Regions from separate parts of the Streptomyces afghaniensis genome, predicted to be linked through region 2. Evidence: riboswitches for the same ligand, from Rfam matches in the RefSeq annotation. Region 2 holds a riboswitch; each other region holds the start of a gene.
The links. A riboswitch is a leader RNA that binds a small molecule or an ion and turns the genes downstream of it on or off. The one in region 2 is predicted to bind cobalamin.
Positions count from the first base shown of each region.

Region 1: linked by a shared signal. The riboswitch ahead of ACH4G3_RS19100 (ABC transporter substrate-binding protein) and the one ahead of ACH4G3_RS21625 (energy-coupling factor ABC transporter permease) in region 2 are both predicted to bind cobalamin.
Region 3: linked by a shared signal. The riboswitch ahead of ACH4G3_RS26100 (cobalamin biosynthesis protein) and the one ahead of ACH4G3_RS21625 (energy-coupling factor ABC transporter permease) in region 2 are both predicted to bind cobalamin.
Region 4: linked by a shared signal. The riboswitch ahead of ACH4G3_RS35395 (ribonucleoside-diphosphate reductase subunit alpha) and the one ahead of ACH4G3_RS21625 (energy-coupling factor ABC transporter permease) in region 2 are both predicted to bind cobalamin.

Region 1 covers NZ_JBIRGJ010000005.1:79,304-83,649, forward strand. Annotated here, with positions in the region: gene ACH4G3_RS19090 (APC family permease) at 1-842, opposite strand, end outside; gene ACH4G3_RS19095 (CoA-binding protein) at 977-1,405, opposite strand; cobalamin riboswitch at 1,497-1,686, shown strand; gene ACH4G3_RS19100 (ABC transporter substrate-binding protein) at 1,755-2,774, shown strand; gene ACH4G3_RS19105 (FecCD family ABC transporter permease) at 2,771-3,784, shown strand; gene ACH4G3_RS19110 (ABC transporter ATP-binding protein) at 3,805-4,346, shown strand, end outside.
Region 2 covers NZ_JBIRGJ010000005.1:676,097-680,442, reverse strand. Annotated here, with positions in the region: gene ACH4G3_RS21635 (MDR family MFS transporter) at 1-503, shown strand, start outside; gene ACH4G3_RS21630 (serine/threonine-protein kinase) at 1,003-2,397, shown strand; cobalamin riboswitch at 2,488-2,672, shown strand; gene ACH4G3_RS21625 (energy-coupling factor ABC transporter permease) at 2,703-3,404, shown strand; gene ACH4G3_RS21620 (energy-coupling factor ABC transporter substrate-binding protein) at 3,401-3,778, shown strand; gene cbiQ (cobalt ECF transporter T component CbiQ) at 3,784-4,346, shown strand, end outside.
Region 3 covers NZ_JBIRGJ010000007.1:60,746-65,091, forward strand. Annotated here, with positions in the region: gene ACH4G3_RS26085 (lysozyme) at 1-670, shown strand, start outside; gene ACH4G3_RS26090 (inorganic phosphate transporter) at 816-2,066, shown strand; gene ACH4G3_RS26095 (hypothetical protein) at 2,101-2,322, shown strand; cobalamin riboswitch at 2,466-2,604, shown strand; gene ACH4G3_RS26100 (cobalamin biosynthesis protein) at 2,706-3,650, shown strand; gene ACH4G3_RS26105 (cobyric acid synthase) at 3,647-4,346, shown strand, end outside.
Region 4 covers NZ_JBIRGJ010000010.1:234,076-238,421, forward strand. Annotated here, with positions in the region: gene ACH4G3_RS35390 (ribonucleotide-diphosphate reductase subunit beta) at 1-333, opposite strand, end outside; gene ACH4G3_RS35395 (ribonucleoside-diphosphate reductase subunit alpha) at 333-2,690, opposite strand; cobalamin riboswitch at 2,815-2,944, opposite strand; gene ACH4G3_RS35400 (GNAT family N-acetyltransferase) at 2,997-3,503, opposite strand; gene ACH4G3_RS35405 (NACHT domain-containing protein) at 3,734-4,346, shown strand, end outside.

The sequences.
Region 1 (4,346 bases), 600 kb from region 2:
CAGCCGTGCGCGAAGGAGGCCAGCGGCAGGGCGGCGATGAAGACGATCTGGAGCAGGACGTAGATTCCGGCTCCGATGGCGACCGAGCCGATTGTCGCGCGGGGCAGGTCACGGGCCGGGTCGCGGCTCTCGCCCGCCAGTTGGATCGCCTGCTCGAAGCCCAGCAGGGCGAAGATGATGCCGCTGGAACTGACGGCGCTCAGCACGCCGTGGGCGCCGAACGGGGCGAAGCCGTGCTCGGTGAAGTTGCCCGGGTGGAAGTTGCCGGCCGCGATGATGAAGATCGCGGCCAGCGGCACGGCCACCTTCCACCAGGTGGCGGTGCTGTTGGTGTGCGCCAGGAGCCGCACCCCGAGGAAGTTGATCACGACGAACACGGCCATGAGGACCACGGCGACGACGAACCCGCTGGTCGTCAGCGTCCCGTCCTTGGCGTGCTGGAAACCCTGCGCCCAGTGCCAGTGACCGGCGTAGCCGATCATGGCCTCGACCTCGATCGGCGCCACGGTCGCCGCCTGGAGCCAGGAGAACCAGCCGAAGGACATGCCGGCCAGTCCGCCGAACGCGTAGTGCGGATAACGTGCCGTGCCGCCCGCGACCGGGAACATGCCGCCGAGTTCCGCGTGCACCAGGGCCAGCAGCACGATCCCGACCGCGCCGATCAGCCACGACAGAATCGCCGCGGGGCCGGCCGCCACGACCGCCTTCTCGGCTCCGTACAGCCACCCCGAGCCGATGATGGAACCGACCGACGCCCACATGAGCCCGATCAGTCCGACGTCCCGGCGCAATCCGCCCGGACCCCCCTTTACCCCCGCTGCTGCCTGGTCGACGCTCACCATGAATCAAGGGGCCTCTCATAAAAGAACTCGGTGAGTTCTGCGAGCAAGAGGCCTCAGATTAGGAATCGATTATCCAGCGGTAGAAGACGAGTTGCGCACCCTTGACCCGGCACGGGTATTTCCTGGAAAGCGCTTCAGGAATTCTGTACGCGGTGATGAGGAAGTCGTGGGATCTCGATCGCCGGGCAGCGGTCCATCACCATCTCCAGGCCCGCGGCGCGGGTCCGGTCGTACGCCGCTTCGTCGATGACGCCGAGCTGGAACCACACGGCCTGCGCGCCCTTCGCGACCGCCTCGTCCGCGACCGCGCCGGCGAGATCGCTGTTCACGAACACGTCCACGACGTCCACGTCGAAGGGGACGTCCGCCAGACTGGCGTACCCCTGCTCGCCGTGCACCGTCTCCGCCTTCGGATGCACGGGCACGACACGCTTGCCGAAGCGCTGGAGCACGGCGGCGACGCCGTACGCCGCGCGCTGCCGGTTCGACGACAGGCCCACCACGGCCCAGGTGTCGCCGAGCTCGGTGAGGATCCTGCGGACCGTTGCCTCGTCGCCGTACACCGGCGGCCTCCTCGTACGTCGCGGAAGAACTGCTGGGGACTTCCCCTGGTCCAACGGCGCAAGGCGGGCGGTGATTCCCCCGCGCCCGGCGTGATAGCTTGCCGAGGCCAGTCGAACCCATGTACGTGGGTCAGGGAATCCGGTGCGAATCCGGAACTGACGCGCAGCGGTGAGGGGGACGGGCGGGGCCTCGGCCACTGGACGGCACGTATGACGTCCGGGAAGGCGCTCCGCACCGGACGAACCCGAGTCCGAAGACCTGCTGGCGGCCCCCGCGGCCGTTCGCGGCGGGGGAGCACCGTACGACCGGGCTCCGCGATCGAGCCCTCGACGACTGAGGACTGTTTCCGTGCCCCTCGCTCGACCCGCCCGTGCCGCCGCCCTGCTCGCGGCCGGCTCCCTGCTCCTGACCGGCTGCGGCGACTCCAAGGCCACCACCGCCAAGGCCGCCGTCACCCTCGACAACTGTGGCCGCCAGGTAAGCGTCGAGGCCCCGCCGAAGCACGCCGTCTCCCTCAACCAGGGCACCACCGAGATCCTGCTCTCCCTCGGCCTCGCCGACCGTCTCGCGGGCACCGCCACCTGGACCGACCCCGTGATGAAGGGGCTGGCGAAGGCCAACGCCAACGTGCCGCGCATCGCCGACAACAACCCGTCCTTCGAACGGGTCCTGGACGCCGGCCCCGACTTCGTCGCGGCGTCCTTCGTCTCCACCCTCGGCAAGGGCGGCGTCGCCACCCGGGAGCAGTTCGAGAAGCTCGGCGTCCCCACATACGTCTCCCCGTCCGACTGCTCCGGCAAGGACAACTCCGGCGACGGCGACGGCGCGCGCGACAAGGCGCTCGGCATCGACACCATCTACGGCGAAGTACGCGACCTGTCCACCGTGTTCGGGGTGCAGGAACGGGGAGACAGGCTCGTGGCCTCCCTCCAGCGGCGCATGGCGAAGGCCACGCGGGGCATCCACGCCTCCGACGTCACTCTCCTGTACTGGTTCGCCAACTCCGAGTCGCCCTACATGGCGGGATGCTGCGGGGCGCCCGGCATCATCACCCGGGCCCTCGGCGCGAAGAACGTCTTCGACGACACGCACGAGGAGTGGCCGCAGATCAACTGGGAGACGGTCGCCGAACGCGACCCCGACGTCCTCGTCATAGGCGACCTCACCCGCAAGTCGCAGACCGCCGAGTCGGCCGCGAAGAAGATCGCCTTCCTGGAGTCCGACCCGGTCACCAGGAATATGGACGCGGTCCGGCACAAGCGGTACGTGCTGCTCAGCGGGCAGGCCATGAACCCGACCATCCGCACGGTCGAGGGCGTGGAACAGGTCGCCGCCAAGCTGCGCGAGTTCGGGCTCGTGAAGAAGTGACCGTCCGCGGGCTCGCGCTCGGTGCCGGAGGGGCCCTCCTGCTGGCCGTCTCCCTGGCCCTGGCGATCACCGTCGGCCCGGCCGACATCCGGGTCGCGGACGTCTGGTCGGTCGTCGCGGCCCACCTCGGGCTCGGCAGCTCGGACCTGACGCCGATCCGCGACGGGATCGTCTGGCAGCTGCGGCTGCCGCGCACCCTGCTCGCGGCCGTGTGCGGGGCCGGACTCGCCGTGTGCGGGGCGGTTATGCAGTCGTTGCTGCGCAACCCGCTCGCCGACCCGTTCGTACTCGGGGTGTCCTCCGGCGCCTCCACCGGCGCGGTCGTGGTCGTCGTCCTGGGCGTGGGCGGCGGTGCCGTCTCGGTGTCCGCGGGCGCGTTCCTCGGCGCCCTGGTGTCCTTCGCGCTGGTGCTGCTGCTCAGCCACACCCTCGGCGGCACCACCGACCGGGTCGTCCTCGCGGGCGTCGCCGCCATGCAGCTCTTCTCCGCGCTCACCTCCTTCGTCGTGATGACCGCCGCCGACGCCGAGACGACCCGGGGCGTGCTGTTCTGGCTCCTCGGCTCGCTCGGCGGCGCGGGCTGGACCGACGTGTGGCTGTGCCTGGCCGTCCTGGCCGTGACGCTGGTGGTGTGCCTGTCGTACGCCCGCACCCTCGACGCCTTCGCCTTCGGGCAGGACGCGGCGGCCGCGCTCGGGGTGTCCGTGGCCCGCACCCGTCTGGTGCTGCTGTGTGTCACGGCCCTGCTCACGGCCGCGCTGGTCAGCTCGGCGGGGGCGATCGGCTTCGTCGGGCTGGTCCTGCCGCACGCCGCGCGGGCACTGACCGGTCCCGGGCACGCCCGGCTGCTGCCGGTCACCGCCCTCGCCGGAGCGGTGTTCCTGGTGTGGGTGGACACCCTCGCCCGTACGGTGCTGGATCCCCAGGAGGTGCCGGTGGGAGTCGTGACGTCGCTGATCGGGGTGCCGGCGTTCGTGGTGGTGCTGTACCGGACACGGAGGGTGCGGTGAGCGGGGCAGCGGAAGCAGCGGTGTCCGGCGCCGGGCTGCGGGCCGACCGGGTCGCTCGCCGTGCCGACGGGCGCCTCATCCTCGACGGTGTCGTCCTCGCGCCGGAGACCGGCTCCACGGTCGGCCTCCTCGGTCCCAACGGCTCCGGCAAGTCCACGCTGCTGCGGCTGCTGGCCGGGCTGCTCACGCCGACCGCCGGAGTCGTCACCCTCGACGGCACGCCGCTGGGCGACCTGCCCCGCCGTACCGTCGCCCGCCGGCTCGCCGTGGTCGAGCAGCAGGCCGACACGCAGGTCGAGTTGACGGTCGGGGACGTCGTTCGGCTGGGCCGGGTGCCGCACCGCCGGGCCTGGACGCCCGGCTCGGCGGACGACGAACGGGCCGTGCGCGAGGCTCTGGAGCGCACCGGCCTCGCCGACCGGGCCGACCAGCCCTGGCACACTCTCTCGGGCGGCGAACGCCAGCGGGTGCAGATCGCCCGCGCGCTCGCCCAGGAGCCCCGGGAACTCCTCCTGGACGAGCCCACCAACCATCTCGACATCCACCACCAGCTCGACCTGCT
Region 2 (4,346 bases):
GTGCGGCGGGCTCCCAGGCGCCGCTGTCCTGGCTGTTCGCCCTGTCCTCGGTGCTGGTGGTGTGCGCACAGCTGCCGGTGACCCGCTGGGCGGGCGACCGGCTCGGCCTGCGCCGTTCCATGACCGCCGGGCTGCTGCTGATCGCGTCCGGTTTCGCGGTGGTCGCCGCGGCGCGCCCCGCCGGCTGGACCGGTACCGCCGGGCTGCTGCCGGCCGCGGGCTTCGTCGTACTGCTCACCGTGGGGCAGATGCTGGTCGTGCCCGCGGCCCGCGCCTGGGTGCCCGACCTCGCCGAGGAGGGCCGGATCGGCCTCTACATGGGTGCGCTGTCGTCGGTCTCGGGCCTGATCGTCCTCGCCGGCAGCGCGGCCACCGGCTCCCTGCTCGACACGGGCCTCCCGGCCGCCGTGCCCTGGCTGGTCCTGGCGGCGGTACCGGCCCTGGCGGTGGCACTGCTGCCGCGCCGGGAGGAACGGGCGCAGGCGGCGGGCACGGCGGCCTGACGGCACGGGGGAGGCGGGGGGGGCGGGCGCGCGGCGGCCCGGCCACAGGCCGGGCGCAGCCGCGGGCGCGCGGCGACCTGACCACAGGCCCACCGCAGGGGCGGCGCGCGGCGGCCCGACCGCACACGCAGGCCCGGAAGCCGGGCGCGCGGCGGCCCGACCACAACACCCGCAGACGCGGAAGCCGGGCACGCGGAAACCCGGCCGCACGCGCAGAACGCAGGGAGGCGAGGGAGGAGGCAGCGGCGGTCCGATCCGGCGCCCGGCGGCACTGAGGAAAGTCGCGGCAACCACGCGCGCCGCAGCGTCACCCCGGTGGGACGGGACTCCGCTCCCCGTTTTCCGGGACCGTACCGTCCCACGACACCGCACCGGGGAACTGTGGTCACGCGACGCCAGTATCCTGGGTCGGCTGCGGCACCCCCCACCAACCCCCGCTCCGACGCGGGGAGTTGCGGCCTGCGGCGAGGACCTTCCCACGAGCATAGGACGAGGACGAGTGCTGCTAGCGGGCCGCTACCGGCTGGACGTTGAGATCGGGCGCGGCGGAATGGGCGAGGTCTGGCGTGCGTACGACGAGACACTCGCCAGAGCGGTGGCCGTCAAGCTGCTGCTGCCCCAGGACACCGACGCCACGGCGGCCTCCCGGTTCCGCCTGGAGGCCCAGACGGCCGGGCGTCTCAACCACCCCAACCTGGTAGGGGTCCTGGACTTCGGCGAGTACGACAACCGGCTGTACCTGGTGATGGAGCTGGTCGAGGGCGACAGCCTCGCCCGGGTGCTGTCCGTCTCGGGCGCGCTTCCCGCCGAGCGCGTGGCCCGACTCGCCGCGCAGGCCGCCGCCGGGCTCGCCGCCGCGCACCAGCAGGGCATCGTGCACCGGGACGTCAAACCCGCCAACCTCCTGCTGGACGCGGGCGGCACGCTGAAGATCGGCGACTTCGGCATCGCGCGCTTCCTCGACGACCCGGGCGCCGCGCTCACCGCCACCGGTCAGATCGTCGGCACGGGCCTCTACCTCGCGCCCGAACGGGCCCTGGGCCGGCCCGCGGGTCCCGCTTCCGACATGTACTCCCTGGGGTGCGTGCTCTACCAGCTCCTCAGCGGCCGCCCGCCGTTCCAGGCCGACACCGCCGTCGCACTCCTCCACCAGCATCTCGACAACGCCCCCGTACCGCCCCGCGAACTCGGTGTCGCCGGTCTGCCGCCCGCCTTTGAGAGCTACCTCCTCGCCCTGCTCGCCAAGCAGCCCGAGGACCGGCCCACGGCGCAGCAGGCCGCCGAGTGGTTCGCCGGCGGCGCCTGGCGGGGGCTGCCCGAGCCGCTGCCGGAGGCGGCGTCCCCGGTGCCGTCCGCCGGGCCGAGACCGTACGCGGCAGCCGACAGCGGCGCCCCGGCCACGTACGCGCTGCCCACGGGGTCTCGCACCGCCCGGGGCGGGCGTTCCCGTCGCGCCGCGCCCCGCAGCGGTCTCGGCGACCACCGGAGAACGGCAGCGGTGGTGGCCGCGGCGGCCGTCTTCCTCGCCGCGATGCTCGCCGGCATGCTGTGGTTCTCGCCCGACAACACCGCGACGGAGGGCACGGAACCCGACGCGTCCCCGTCCGCGAGCAGCCCGGCCGCCCCCTCGCCCGGCGACTCCGCCGACTCCGCCGATCCTCTGGCCTCCGCCCCGGCGGCCGCCACGACTCCGACCGCCGGCGCAGTGGCCGATGTCACCCCCTCCACCACGGCACCCGATTCCCCGGCCCCCGCCGAAGCGACGAGCGCCCCCGAGAGCCCGGCGCAGGAGACCAACAGCAGCCCGCCGGAGGAGACGGACAAGCCCAAGCAGGAACAGGCTCCGCGCTCGTGGGGGAACGGGGAGGACGAGGACGACGAGGGTGACGACTGAGCCGTCCTGCGCCGGTGTGTGAGCGGTGGCCCCCTCACGCGCCCTTCCGCGCGCCCCCTCGGCTGGCTTGTCATGGCCCTTATCTCGGCATTACTGTCACCACGCCTTGGTGAACGGGAAATCCGGTGTGATGCCGGTGCGGCCCTCGCCACTGTGATCGGGAAGTCCGGCTCCAGCCCTAGCGGGCAGCCACTGGGTTCTCACGGACCCGGGAAGGCGGAGTACGGGCGGTGGGACCCGTGAGCCAGGAGACCGGCCAAGGCGCGTCAACCATCCACGAGGTGCTGGAGAGGGTCTGCTGAGCCATGCACATTGCCGAGGGTTTCCTGCCGCCGGCGCACGCGGTCGCCTGGGGCGCCGCGTCTGCGCCGTTCGTCCTCCACGGAGTCCGGTCGCTCACCCGTGAGGTGCGCGAGCACCCCGAGAGCACCCTGCTCCTCGGCGCCTCGGGCGCCTTCACGTTCGTCCTGTCCGCGCTGAAACTGCCGTCCGTCACCGGCAGCTGCTCCCACCCCACCGGCACGGGCCTGGGAGCCATCCTGTTCCGGCCCCCCGTCATGGCGGTGCTGGGCACCATCACCCTGCTCTTCCAGGCGCTGCTGCTCGCGCACGGCGGTCTGACGACGCTCGGCGCCAACGTCTTCTCCATGGCGATCGTCGGGCCCTGGGCCGGCTACGCGGTGTACCGCCTGCTGCGCCGCTACGGCGTGCCGCTGATGGTCGCCGTGTTCTTCGCCGCGTTCGTCGCCGACCTGTCCACCTACTGCGTCACCAGCGTGCAGCTCGCGCTCGCGTTCCCCGACCCGGGCAGCGGGTTCCTGGGCGCGCTCGGCAAGTTCGGCTCCATCTTCGCCGTCACCCAGATCCCGCTCGCGGTGAGCGAGGGACTGCTGACGGTGCTCGTGATGCGGCTGCTGGTGCAGTCCAGCAAGGGCGAACTGACCCGGCTGGGTGTGCTCCTGGCCGCGAAGGAGTCCCGGAGCGAGACCGAGGCGGTGGCCCGATGAGCAGGAACACGAAGATCAACCTCCTGCTGCTGCTCGCCGTGGCCGCGCTCGCCGTGCTGCCGCTCGCGCTCGGCCTCGGCGACCACAAGAAGGAGCCGTTCGCGGGCTCCGACGGCGAGGCCGAGACGGCGATCACCGAGATCGAGCCGGACTACAAGCCCTGGTTCTCGCCCCTGTACGAGCCGCCGTCCGGTGAGATCGAGTCGGCGCTGTTCTCCCTCCAGGCGGCCCTCGGCGCCGGTGTCCTCGCCTACTACTTCGGCCTGCGCCGGGGCAGGCGGCAGGGTGAGCAGCGGGCGCTGGAGCGGGAGCGGGACTCCGGGAGCCGGGCGGCCGGGGGCACGGCCGAGGAGTCCACGGCCGAAGGGGCCTGAGCCGCGTGCTGCCGATCGACGCGGCGGCGCACAGCAGTCGCTGGCGCCGCCGCCATCCCGTGGACAAGGCCGTGCTCGGGCTGGGTCTGACCCTGCTGGCGATCTCGCTGCCGCCCTGGCCGGGCGCGGCTCTGGTGCTGCTGACCGCCCTGGTGGTGCTGCTGGGTCCGGCGGGCGTGCCCTGGCGCCGGCTGTGGCGGGCCTACCGGGTGCCGCTGGGTTTCTGCGTGACCGGCGCGCTGACCCTGCTCGTGCAGGTCGGCGGGCCGGGCGGCTTCGTCTCGCTCGCCGGTGACGGGCCGGTCCGGGCCGGGGAGTTGCTGCTGCGCACCTCGGCGGCATCCCTGGGGGTGCTGCTGTTCGCGTTCACCACGCCCATGTCCGACCTGTTGCCGCGGCTGGTCCGGGCCGGGGTGCCGGCGCCGGTCGTCGACGTGGCGCTCGTGACGTACCGGATGAGTTTCCTGCTGCTGGACTCCGTGCGCCGGGTCCGTGACGCGCAGGCGGCCCGGCTCGGGCACACCACGCGGGCCGCCGCCTGGCGTTCCCTGGGCGGTCTCGGGGCCAC
Region 3 (4,346 bases), on a different contig from region 2:
CCTCGCCGAGGCTCCCGCCTCGGGGGCGAGCCGCCCGAAGGGACACGACGTCTCGTCGCACCAGAAGAACATCGACTGGCAGGGCGCGAAGGCGAAAGGCGCCAGGTTCGTCTACGTCAAAGCGACGGAGTCCACGACCTACCGCAACCCCTACTTCGGCCGGCAGTACAACGGCTCGCGCACGGCGGGTCTCGTCCGCGGCGCCTACCACTTCGCGGTGCCCGACAGGTCGTCGGGCCAGGCGCAGGCGGCGCATTTCGTACGCAATGGCGGCGGCTGGACCGCGGACGGCTGGACGCTGCCGCCCGCGCTCGACATCGAGTACAACCCGTACGACAAGAAGCACAAGTGCTACGGCCTGAGCAGGGCGAGGATGGTCGGCTGGATCAGGTCGTTCAGCGACGAGGTCGAGCGGCTCACCGGACGCCGCCCGGTGATCTACACGACCACCCACTGGTGGAACACCTGCACGGGCGGCAGCCGCGCCTTCGCCGCCGACCACCCCCTGTGGATAGCCCGTTACGACGCCGCGAGCGCGGGCACCCTGCCGGCCGGCTGGTCCTCGTGGACCTTCTGGCAGTACGACAACGGATCGGGGACCCTGCCGGGTGATCAGAACCTGTTCGACGGGTCACTCGATCGGCTGAAACAGTTCGCGCGCGGCGCCTAGCCTTCGGGGGCGTGGGGAGCCTCACAGCAGGGCGGAACGGTAACCCTCGGTCGTGGACATCCCAGCGCCCCTCCCAGTTCATCTTCCGTTCACTCAGGTTACCTACGTTCGTCCGGCCAACGACCTCGAACGATTGCCTGGGTAAATGGAAAGCTTCTCGCTGATCCTCGCGATTGTGGTGGTAACCGCACTCGCGTTCGATTTCACGAACGGTTTCCACGACACCGCGAACGCGATGGCCACGACCATTTCCACGGGCGCCATGAGACCCAAGGTCGCAGTGGCCATGTCCGCGGTCCTGAACCTGGTCGGCGCCTTCCTGTCCGTGGAAGTCGCCAACACGATCTCCAAAGGCCTCGTCGACGAGGCCGGCATCCGTCCCGAGGTCATCTTCGCGGCCTTGGTCGGCGCGATCCTCTGGAACCTGCTGACCTGGCTGGTGGGCCTGCCGTCCAGTTCCTCGCACGCCCTTATGGGCGGCCTGATCGGCGCCACGATCGCCTCGGCGGGCGTCGGCGCGGTGCACGGTGACGTCCTGGTCACCAAGGTGCTGATCCCGGCGATCGCCGCCCCGGTGGTCGCGGGCATCGCGGCACTGCTCGCCACCCGGCTGACGTACTCCCTCGGCAAGAAGGCCGACGGCAAGGCCTCCGAGAAGGGCTACCGGGCGGGCCAGATCGCCTCGGCGGGTCTGGTCTCGCTGGCCCACGGCACCAACGACGCCCAGAAGACGATGGGTGTCATCACCCTCGCCCTGGTCGCCGGCGGCGCCGTCGCCCCCGACTCCGACCCGCCCATGTGGGTCATCCTCTCGGCGGGTCTCGCGATCGCGCTCGGCACGTACCTCGGCGGCTGGCGCATCATTCGCACCATGGGCAAGGGCCTGACCGACCTCCAGCCGCAGCAGGGCTTCGCCGCCCAGACCAGCGCGGCCACGGTCATCCTGGCCTCCTCGCACATCGGCTTCTCCCTGTCCACCACCCACTCCGTGTCCGGCTCGGTGATGGGCGCGGGGCTCGGCCGCAAGGGCGGCGTCGTCCGCTGGTCGACGGCGACGCGGATGTTCGTCGCGTGGGGTCTGACGCTGCCGGCGGCGGCCCTGGTGGGCGCGCTCGCCGAGTACGTCACCGGCTTCGGCAGCTGGGGCACCGCGGTGGTCGCCGTCTTCCTCGTCGCCTCCAGCGCGGCGATCTGGAAGATCTCGCGGCGTGAGGTCGTCGACCACACCAACGTCAACGACGCCGACGTGGCGGAGCCGGCCGGTGTGGTCACCACGGCGATGGCCGCGGTGACCCCGCCTCCGGCGGGCGGCACGGCCACGGACGGGCCGAGCGTCACGATCCCGGCGCAGGCCTCGGCCGAACGCGAGCCCTCCACCACGACCACCCCGGTCTGACCCCGCCCACTCGGTTACAAGGAGAACCTCTGCCATGAAGATCGACTGGGCGGCCCTCGGCGCCGTCTTCGGTGTCAGCCTCGTGGTCACCGTGGCCCTGGTGGCCCTGTTCACCCTCGGCATCACCGGCCTGTCCCGCCACGAGCGGGCGGCCGCGGAGGGCGGGTCCGCGGGGCTCGCGGTGACGGGCGCGTACGCGTGCTTCGCGGCGTGTGCGGCTGCCGTGGGATACGGGATCTATCTGATCGTGGCCTGATCACGATCGACTCCGCCGGGCGGTACGGGACTTGGGTCCCGTACCGCCCGGTCGTCGTGTGGCGGGGGGACACCAACTCGGTGTCAGAGCGGCGGTGTGGGCTTCTCCACACTCTCCCCTCGCAGGTCAACGGCAAGTTGACGGCCGTTCCCGGCCGTGGTGGACTGCCGGGGCCAGTACGGCGGCAGGAGAGGAAGCCGGTGCGAGTCCGGCGCGGTCCCGCCACTGTCACCGGGGTAGCAATCCCCGGGAGCCAGGAACTCTCACCGCCGGTCTAGTCGAACCAGGGCGTGGACACCCTGAGTGAGGACATATCGCCATGCGCGGCTGCCGATCGAGGTTCAGTACCCCACCCCTGCCCGCCCCTGCGGCCGGCTGAGCCCATGGGTGCCGGTCGCGTCTTCGCGTACGGCGCCGCCGCCGGTCTGATCGGTGACCTGCTGCTCGGCGATCCCCGCCGGGGGCATCCGGTCGCCGTGTTCGGACGGACCGCGGGCGCCGTGGAACGGGTGTTGTGGCGGGACCACCGGGGGTGGGGCGCGCTGCACACCGTGGTGTGCGCCGGAGGTGCCGTCGCGCTCGGGGGCGCCGCCGCGCGTGCCGTGCGGGACTCCGCCGCCGCGTCCGTCGCGCTGACGGCTGCCGCCACCTGGGCCGTGCTCGGGGGGACTTCGCTCGCGCGGGAGGCCCGGGCCATCGGGCGTGCCCTGGAGGCGGGGGACGTCGAGGGGGCCCGGGCGCGGCTGCCGCATCTGTGCGGGCGGGATCCACAGGCGCTCGACGCCGACGGGATCGCCCGGGCCGTGGTCGAGTCCGTCGCGGAGAACACCTCCGATGCGGTCGTGGGGGCGCTCGTGTGGGGGGCCGTCGGTGGTGTGCCGGGGCTCGTCGGGTTCCGGGCCGTCAACACCCTCGACGCCATGGTCGGGCACAAGTCGGCGCGGTACCGGCGCTACGGGTGGGCCTCCGCGCGGCTGGACGATCTCGCGGGCTGGCCCGGGGCCCGGCTGACCGCCGTGCTCGCGGTCCTGGCAGGAGACGATCCACGGGGAGCGGCGCGGGCCTGGCGTGCCGACGCCGACCGGCATCCGAGCCCCAACGCCGGGCCTGTGGAGGCCTCGTTCGCGGGGGCGCTCGGGGTGCGGCTGGGCGGGACGCTGTCGTACGGCGGGCGCGTCGAGCACCGGCCCGTGCTCAACGGGGCGGCCGGTCGCGCCGTCCGCACCCGGGACATCGAACGGGCCGTACGGCTGTCCAGGCGTGTCGGCTGGCTCGCGCTCGGCGTCTGTGTCGCCGCGCGCCGCATCGCGAAAGGGCGTACGTCATGACGGGCGGTGGACTTCTCGTCGCCGGTACCACCTCCGACGCCGGCAAGAGCGTCGTGACCGCCGGGATCTGCCGGTGGCTGGTGCGACAGGGCGTCAAGGTGGCGCCCTTCAAGGCGCAGAACATGTCCCTCAACTCCTTCGTGACGAAGGAAGGCGCCGAGATCGGGCGCGCGCAGGCCATGCAGGCGCAGGCCTGCCGCGTCGAGCCGACCGCGCTGATGAACCCGGTGCTGCTCAAGCCCGGTGGCGAGCGCAGCAGTCAGGTCGTGCTGCTGGGCAAGCCGGTCGGGGAGCTGAGCGCACGCGGGTACCACGGCGGACGGCAGCAGCAGCTGCTCGGGACCGTGCTGGACTGCCTGGAGCAGTTGCGGGGCACGTATGACGCGGTGATCTGTGAGGGGGCGGGCAGTCCCGCCGAGATCAATCTGCGGCGGACCGACATCGTCAACATGGGGATCGCCCGGGGCGCCGGGCTCCCCGTGCTCGTCGTCGGCGACATCGACCGGGGCGGTGTCTTCGCCTCGTTCTTCGGGACCGTGGCGCTGCTGTCGCGCGAGGACCAGAGTTGCGTCGCCGGGTTCCTCGTCAACAAGTTCCGGGGGGACGTCTCCCTGCTGGAGCCGGGGCTCGACATGTTGCTCGGCCTCACCGGGCGGCGTACGTACGGCGTCCTGCCCTTCCGGCACGGGCTGGGGA
Region 4 (4,346 bases), on a different contig from region 2:
CGTCAGATAGAACTGGACGTGCACGGCCTCCTCGAAGAGCTGCCGGCTCAGGTACAGCCGGGCCTCGGGGGAGTTGATGTGCTTGTACAGCGTCAGCACCAGGTTGTTCGCGACGATCGAGTCGCCCGTCGCGAAGAAGGCGACCAGGCGGCCGATCAGGTGCTGCTCGGCGGGGGAGAGCTTGGCGAGGTCGGCGACGTCCGAGTGGAGGTCGACCTCCTCCACGGTCCAGGTGTTCTTGATGGCGTCCCGGTAGCGCTCGTAGAAGTCCGGGTAGCGCATGGGACGCAGGGTGAGCTCGAAGCCGGGGTCGAGAAGGTTCTGGGTGCTCATTACTGGCAGGCCTCGCAGGACTCGGGGTTTTCCAGGGAGCAGGCGACCGCTTCGGGATCCGGGGTGGCCTGCGCGGGGACGGTGGCCTGGGCGGCGCGGGCGATGCGGGTCGCCGGGCGCGAACGCAGGTAGTACGTGGTCTTCAGCCCGGACTTCCAGGCGTAGGCGTACATCGAGGAGAGCTTGCCGATGGTCGGCGTCTCCAGGAAGAGGTTCAGGGACTGGGACTGGTCCAGGAACGGGGTCCTGGCCGCCGCCATGTCGATCAGGCCGCGCTGCGGGATCTCCCACGCCGTGCGGTAGAGGGCGCGCACGTCCTCGGGGATCCAGGCGAAGCCCTGCACCGAGCCGTTCGCCTCGCGCAGGGCCTCCCGGCTGCGGGCGTCCCACACGCCGAGCCGCTTCAGCTCCTGCACCAGGTAGGAGTTGACCTGGAGGAACTCACCCGACAGCGTCTCGCGCTTGAACAGGTTGGACACCTGCGGCTCGATGCACTCGTACACGCCCGCGATGGAGGCGATGGTGGCCGTCGGCGCGATGGCGAGGAGCAGGGAGTTGCGCATGCCCGTCACGGCGACGCGCTCGCGCAGGGCGGCCCAGCGCTCCGGCCAGGTCAGCTCCACGTCGTAGTGGTCGGGGTGGAGCACGCCCTTGGCCGTACGGGTCTTCTCCCAGGCCGGCAACGGGCCGTTGCGCTCGGCGAGGTCGGCCGAGGCCTCGTAGGCGGCGAGCATCATGCGCTCGGCGATGCGGGTGGAGAGCCGCTTGGCCTCCGGCGAGTCGAAGGGCAGGCGCAGCTTGAAGAAGACGTCCTGCAGGCCCATGACCCCGAGGCCGACGGGACGCCACCGGGCGTTGGAACGGCCTGCCTGCTCGGTCGGGTAGAAGTTGATGTCCACGACCCGGTCGAGGAACGTGACGGCCGTGCGGACGGTCTCGTCCAGCCGCTCCCAGTCGATGTCCCCGCCGGCCTGGTCGACGAGCGCGCCGAGGTTGACCGACCCCAGGTTGCAGACCGCCGTCTCCCCGTCGCTGGTGACCTCCAGGATCTCCGTGCAGAGATTGGAGGAGTGGACGACGTGGCCCGGCTCGGCCGTCTGGTTGGCGGTGCGGTTGGCTGCGTCCTTGAAGGTCATCCAGCCGTTGCCGGTCTGCGCCAGGGTGCGCATCATGCGGCCGTACAACTCGCGGGCCGGCAGGGTCTTCTTCGCGAGACCCTTCGCCTCGGCCGCCCGGTACGCGGCGTCGAACTCCTCGCCCCACAGGTCGACCAGGTCGGGCACGTCCGAAGGGGAGAACAGCGACCACTGCGCGTCGGCGTTCACGCGCCGCATGAACTCGTCGGGCACCCAGTGGGCGAGGTTCAGGTTGTGCGTGCGGCGGGCGTCCTCGCCGGTGTTGTCGCGCAGCTCCAGGAACTCCTCGATGTCGGAGTGCCAGGTCTCCAGGTAGACCGCGGCGGCGCCCTTGCGGCGGCCTCCCTGGTTCACGGCGGCGACCGAGGCGTCGAGGGTCTTCAGGAACGGGACGATGCCGTTGGAGTGGCCGTTGGTGCCGCGGATCAGCGAACCGCGGGCACGGATACGGGAGTACGCGATGCCGATGCCGCCGGCGTGCTTCGACAGCCGCGCCACCTGGTGGTAGCGGTCGTAGATCGAGTCCAGCTCGTCCTTGGGGGAGTCGAGGAGGTAGCAGGACGACATCTGGGGGTGCCGCGTGCCGGAGTTGAAGAGGGTGGGGGAGGAGGGGAGGTAGTCGAGCCGGCTCATGAGCCCGTAGAGCGCGGCGACTTCGTCGACGGAGCGGCGGGTGTCGTCCTCGGCGAGTCCGGCGGCCACGCGCAGCATGAAGTGCTGGGGCGTCTCGATCACCTTGCGGCTGATCGGGTGCCGGAGCAGATAGCGGCTGTGCAGCGTGCGCAGGCCGAAGTAGCCGAAGCGGTCGTCGGCGGCCGTGTCGATCAGGGCGTCGAGACGGGCGGCGTGGAGGCGCACGAACTCGGCGGTCCGGTCGGCGATGAGACCCTCCCGGTGCCCGACGGCCACGGACTCGGTGAAGCACGTGACGCCCTGTGAGGCGGCCTCGGCGCGGATCCCGATCGTCAGCAGGCGCGCGGCCAGCCGGGAGTAGGCGGGATCCTCGGAGATGAGGCCGGCGGCCGCCTCGGTCGCCAGGTCGCGCAACTCCGACTCGTCGGCTCGCGCGGAGCGGCCGCGCAGCGCGGCGGCGGCGACCCGGCCGGGGTCGGCGTCGGGGAGGTCGGCGGTCAGCTCGGTCAGGGTCCGCAGCAGCGCGGCACCGGGACCGTCGTGCTCTTTTTCGGCGGCTGAGACCGGATCGGCTGGCGCGATGGTCACGTGGGGCTCTCCCTCGCTCGGCACGGGGGCCTCGCACAGGGCAGGGGGCAGCACGCGAGCGCACGCGGCGTCGCGTCCACCGGCCCATTCCACGAGGCCCGGACGTCAATGCGCACCGGCCGGACGGCCGGGCGCGCTGTCGGCAGGTCCTCGGACTGACTCCCATGCAGGCATGAAAAAGGCATGGGTACACCGTTGCGGGACAGTTCCGGATTCGCACCGGATTCCCCTGCGGCGACAGCGAGCATGAGCATACATCTTGTGCCGGGTGGCGAAAGCACCCCTAGATGTAGTGTCGCGACGGTTTCACAGCGTCAACTCGTAGGTGAGGAGAGTGATGTCGTCGAGCTCCGGAATCGGGTTCCAGTCGCGCTCCGGGACACGGACGAAGCCGAGACGTTCGTAGATGCGGTGGGCGGCGTGCATGGTGCGCTGTGTCGACAGGACGACGCGGACACAGCCGTCCGTCGCACGGGCGCGGTCGACGCAGGCGCGGACGAGGGCCTCTCCGGCGCCGCGGCCGCGGGCCTCGTGGGCGACGGCGAGCATCCGTATCTCGGCCTCCGAGGGGCGGGCGATGTCGGCCATGGGACCGCCGGCCGGGACGAAGGTGACGCCGCCGAGGATGGTGTCGTTCTCCGTGGCCACCAGGACCTCGGCGGCTGCCGCGCGCTTGGCCACGTCCTTCAGTTCGGCCAGGTACCAGTCGCTCTCGCCGAAAGCGAGGAGGCCGTCCTGGACGTAGGCCTGGGCGGTGATCTCGCCGAGGGTCTCGTATTCGCCGGGTTCCGCCTGTCGGATGAGGATGTCCATGGGGCCGAGTCTGCCGGAGGGCAGCCGTACCGGGCGCCGGGGTTTTCGGGTTGCGGGAGGTTCGTCGAGTGTTTCCATGGAAGTAGGTGCCGGCGTCCGAGGCCTCCGACCCGAGATGGCTCTCGGAAGGAGAACGCACGATGACGAGGGTTGTCCGTCACCCGCCAGGCAAGGAGCGGCCGCGTAACGCGCCGATGGCGACCCTGAATGTGAGACGGGCGGGGAACCACGTGCGCCGCGTCTTCCTGGGCTATTGGCACACGCTGACGATCCGTCTGGAGGCCCGTCGGGACACCACGCGTTCCAGGAAGTGGCGCAGGTGGTTCTCCTACACCAACGCGACCAGGATCGTCTGGTTGCTCGCCGCGCTCGCGGTCCTCGCCTGGTGCGGGGAGGGCCTGTGGATCCTGGCCACGGAGAAGACGACCTCGTTCGAGAAGTGGCGGAAGAACAACGAAGGGTTCGAAGCCGTCGTTCGTTTCGTCGGTCCGATCCTCACCGCCTCGATCGCCGCCGCGCTCTTCCTGTTCTTCTGGTACAGCTGGACCAAGCGGCGCTACCTCCGCAAGGCACGTAAGCATCCCCACAGACTGGTCCTCACCGCCGGGCCGGACATCGCTGAGATCGTGGGCCGCGAGGAGGTCGCCCAGGTCATCGCCCAGCGCCTGCGCAAGCGCGACACCCGCAGGCCCTATCTGCTCGTCGGCGGCGTCGGCACGGGGAAGACCGCCGTCCTGGTGCGGCTCACCGAACTCCTGGCCCGGCAGTCTGCCGTCCCCGTGCCCATCCGGCTGAGGGACGCGGACGGAGCCGACCTGAACTTCGAGCGCATGGCCAAGCAGC